2 regions of the Brevibacillus sp. FSL K6-0770 genome follow, and region 2 is predicted to be linked to the other one. Evidence: predicted binding sites of a transcription regulator. Region 2 holds the regulator's gene; the other holds the start of a gene.
The links. The regulator LexA, encoded in region 2, represses DNA repair genes until DNA is damaged. The targets are predictions, from matches to a motif close to CGAACATATGTTCG.
Positions count from the first base shown of each region.

Region 1: the regulator LexA is predicted to act here: its motif matches at 1,059-1,072, upstream of ruvC (crossover junction endodeoxyribonuclease RuvC).

Region 1 is NZ_JBBOBQ010000001.1:1,909,728-1,911,927, reverse strand. It holds gene ruvA (Holliday junction branch migration protein RuvA) at 1-501, opposite strand, end outside; gene ruvC (crossover junction endodeoxyribonuclease RuvC) at 498-998, opposite strand; gene NST23_RS09275 (hypothetical protein) at 1,123-1,314, opposite strand; gene NST23_RS09270 (hypothetical protein) at 1,449-2,200, shown strand, end outside.
Region 2 is NZ_JBBOBQ010000001.1:3,352,879-3,355,078, forward strand. It holds gene yneA (cell division suppressor protein YneA) at 1-244, opposite strand, end outside; gene lexA (transcriptional repressor LexA) at 557-1,180, shown strand; gene NST23_RS15580 (DUF456 domain-containing protein) at 1,227-1,712, opposite strand; gene NST23_RS15585 (DUF4269 domain-containing protein) at 1,839-2,200, shown strand, end outside.

The sequences.
Region 1 (2,200 bases), 1.4 Mb from region 2:
GAGCGCCGTCAAGGCGTCGAGCGCTTCGTTCAACGCGGATACCGCCTGCTCGCCTGCCGTCAGATCGCCGGCTGCGACAGTCAAAATCGCCGATGGCGTATAGCCGACCAACTTGTCCTTGAGATCGAGAATAATGCGCTGTGCCGTCTTTTTGCCGATCCCGGGGAACTTGGTCAAATACGTCACATTTTCTTGTTGCACGGCCATCACGAGCTGCTCAGGTGTAGCAGCCGCGAGAATCGCCAGGCCGCCTTTTGGCCCGATGCCGCTCACGTCGAGCAGCTTGCGGAACAAATCGCGTTCGTCGCGGGTCGCAAAGCCGTAGAGCAATATCGCGTCTTCGCGGACATGATGGTGCGTATACAGCTTCGTCTTGCTGCCCTCGTAGCGAACGAACTGGTACGGATTGGGACAAAACAGGCGATACCCGATCCCTCCAGTCTCTACGACTATGTATTCTGAATCCAGGTAACAAAGTGTCCCTTCCACAAAATCAATCATTTTTGAACTCCTTCCGAGATGGAGATAAACGCCTTAAACTGTGCGTGCGTAATCGCAATCCCCAACGCATCCGCCACGTCATCCGGCTTTGGCACTTCTTTCAGCCGCAAGAGCAGCTTGGTCATTTCCTGGATTTGCTTCTTCTCTGCCCCACCGTACCCGGTCACCGCCTGCTTGACTTGCATCGGCGTGTATTCGTACACGGGCACCCCAGCAAGCTCTGCCGCGAGCAGGATGACGCCGCGCGCTTGCCCGACGGTGAAGGCGGTTGTCACGTTTTTATTGAAAAACAGCTTTTCTACTGACATTTCATCTGGTCGATACGTTTCCAGCAAGCTTTGCATCGCTTCAAAAATTTGTTTCAGGCGAAGCGGAACAGGCAAGCCTGCCTCTGTCTGAATGCTTCCATACTGGACGGGACGCAATTGGCTACCCTGCTTATCCAGAACCCCAAACCCAACGATCGCAATGCCAGGGTCGATTCCTAAAATGCGCATAGTCCACTCTCCGTAGGCTTAAGTTTCTACTCTCTACTGTATCACAAAGCGCCCGAAAAGCGAACGTGTATTTCCATGCAAAAGCCCGCTCCTGCTTGCGAGGAACGGGCCATACGGCGTCGCTTTAGTGTTTGTTCATCCCGAGTGTATCTGACACATCATGCTGCATGTGGGCATATTCATCCACACCGCTCTGCATTTGCTCCTGGATTTTGTTGATCTGCTGGTAATTGAGCTTGTTGTGTCCCTGATTCAACTGAACGTACAAACGCTGATGGAACTGGTCTTTGTAGCTACCTCTTGGCATGGTAGACATATGAAAAGACTCCTCCTTCGATCACCGTATGCCTACAGTATGGCGTGCGACCACGACGCTTATGATGCCAAGATTTACACCTCATTGCCCTGCTTTTGTCAAGACAACATAACTGGTGGAGGTGCTTTCATCCGGTGCGACACTTACGATTTGCTTTCGTATTCATCTGTCTTCTCCTGACGCTGTTGATCCCGGAGCCATCCGCCCAATCTGCCCATGCCAAAAGCAAAGAAGAAATCACCGTATCTGTCTCGGTCTCACCCGCTTCTTCCTTTCACTCCACGTTGACGTTTCGCGCCCAGCACTCGTTTGTGAAGCAACTGCTGCGTGCAAAGACAGTCGCAGCCTATGTGAATCCATACTGGGTCCGCCCGACTCTTGTCGTGCACAATCGCCATTTCTTGTACGATCACGACGGGAATTTGTTTGAAAAGGAACGCCCGCTGCAATACATGCTGAGCGCAAACTTGAAACAAAAAATCGAAGATCTGGTAGCAAAAGTGGAAAGTGTGCACTACGCCAAAGCAACTCCGTGGGAACAAGTCAAGCAGACTTTCGGGCGCATGGAATACGCGACCGTCATCGACCTGGAAACAGGGGAACGGTTTCACGTCCAGCGCCGGGCGGGCAGTCGCCATGCCGATGTGCAGCCATTGACACGTACGGATACCCAAACGATGAAAAAAATTTATCAGGGCAAATGGAGCTGGAAGCGCAGGGCGATTCTCGTGGAGGTCAACGGCGTTTATTTCGCCGCCTCGATGCACGGCATGCCTCACGGTGCGGGGGCTATCGCCGGAAACGACTTTCCCGGACACTTTTGCATCCACTTTTTTGGCAGTTCTACCCACAAACGCAAGGAGCCTGACCCGAGCCACAGCCTGAT
Region 2 (2,200 bases):
GTACATCGACCGTCTCCGTTTGATGGCGGACTGCAATGGTCCACAAGCTGTCACCGTCGCGAACCGTCACTTCTGTTCCTTTTAGCGGTTCAGCGTGCGAAGAAGCAAACACCAGTTCGGTCAACAAGTAAAAAAAGAGAGAAAACGTAATCAGGAACAACAGGGCTTGGCCTCTGGTAATACCAAAACGGACGCGACGGGACGATTCTTTTTCAAAACGGTTAGGAATAGACATGACATTCATGGGATAACCTCCTGCAAACATACGTTCTATAAGTTCGTATTCCAATCATAAATGAGAACATATGTTCATGTCAATACGAAAACCTGCCCCTTTGCAAAATTCACGCAGGTGACGGCAAGATGGCCAATTCCCCTTTTGGTATGGGACAATCCGCGAACAGCCATGCTTCTGGCTCGCACCAACCATTCGACAAGAAACGTTCTTTCGGGCAAAAATTCCTGTTCGCCTTTTTATCGAACTTATGTTTGTCGAACGCAAGCTCCCATGGTATAATATAGGAAAATATGTTCGAGAAATCAGGGGTGTCTTTTTATGTCAAAATTATCTAGCAGACAACAAGCCATCATCGAATTCATTCGGAAGGAAGTTCGCGACAAAGGTTATCCTCCATCTGTGCGCGAAATCGGCGAAGCTGTCGGACTGGCTTCCAGCTCTACCGTACACGGCCACTTGGCCCGCCTGGAAAAGAAAGGCCTGATTCGCCGCGACCCGACCAAACCGCGCGCGATCGAGCTGTTGTCTGAAGAAGATCGCTTCCAGGACAACTTCGAAGACTCCGTTGTCCGCGTTCCTGTCATCGGGAAAGTAACCGCCGGGCAACCGATCACGGCGATTGAGGACGTAGAGGAATACTTCCCGCTTCCAGAAAATATCGTGACTTCAGACAAGGTGTACATGCTGCGCGTGTCCGGAAACAGTATGATCGACGCCGGAATCCTCGACGGAGACTACGTCATCGTGCGCCAGCAGCATGTAGCAAACAACGGAGATATCGTTGTCGCCATGACCGAAGAAGACGAAGCAACCGTCAAGCGCTTTTTCAAAGAAAAAAACCACTTCCGTCTCCAGCCTGAGAACGCCACGATGGAACCGATCATTTTGGACGCCGTTTCCATTCTCGGCAAAGTCATCGGCGTCTACCGCCTCATTCACTAATTTCGCGGCATACAAAAAGGACAGCCATCGCTGTCCTTTTTTCTCTCTATCTGGCGAGGAAAAACCAGATAATCATGGTCACCTGCAACACTACTTTGACTACTGCGCTTCCCAAAAAGCCGATCAGGGAGCCAAAGCCCGCTTTGACCGCCCGCTCGAAAGGCTGGTTCTGCACCAACAGCTCCACCAGCACGACGAAGACAAACGGCAAAATGATCATCCCAAATGGCGGGAACACGAAAATCCCGAGAAAAATCCCTGCGGCAGCCGCCACCGACGACCATTTGGAGCCGCCGTATTTTTTCACGAAATACATGTTGGTCAACAAGTCAGCGCCGTACAGCAATATACTGAATACCACCATTCCCCACCAGAAGGACGCTGGCAACCCCGCTCCCGGATCTGCTATGAAAAAGTGGTAGAGCAAAAAGCCTGCCCACAGCAAAATCGTATCGGGTAACACAGGCAAAAATATACCTGCAATACTGAGCGCGAATAGCACCAAAACAACGATCCAGAGTAAAATATCCATCTGCATGCACTCCCCTCACATAGGTAATACGAGCAAAAGCGATTTTTGTTGCACACTTGTTTTCGCGAATCTATCATACTTGTTGCGACAAACATCTGCAAATACCGAAGGAAACAGGAGTTTTCTATGACGAGAAACTGGCGTGATCTCACCTATTTGCAAAACGGTACAGCAAAACAGCAAACAGCCGCACGAGCCATCGAACAAAGCGCGGTCTTGCAACGCCTGCAAGCTTTTGATCCGGTGCTCGCCGGAACGATTCCGCTCGACATCGATCTTGGCGACAGTGATTTGGACATCGTCTGCGAATGCTACGATCTTGAGCTGTTCGCCGAGATCGCCCGCAGCTTTTACGCAGACTGCGAAGGATACCAGGAAGCCCGCATGCCGGTACAAGCTGTGCCCACATGTCTTGTCTCCTTTTTTGCCCACGGCTTCTGGTTCGAGCTTTTTGCCCAACCGCGCCCCGTCGAACAACAAAACGCGTA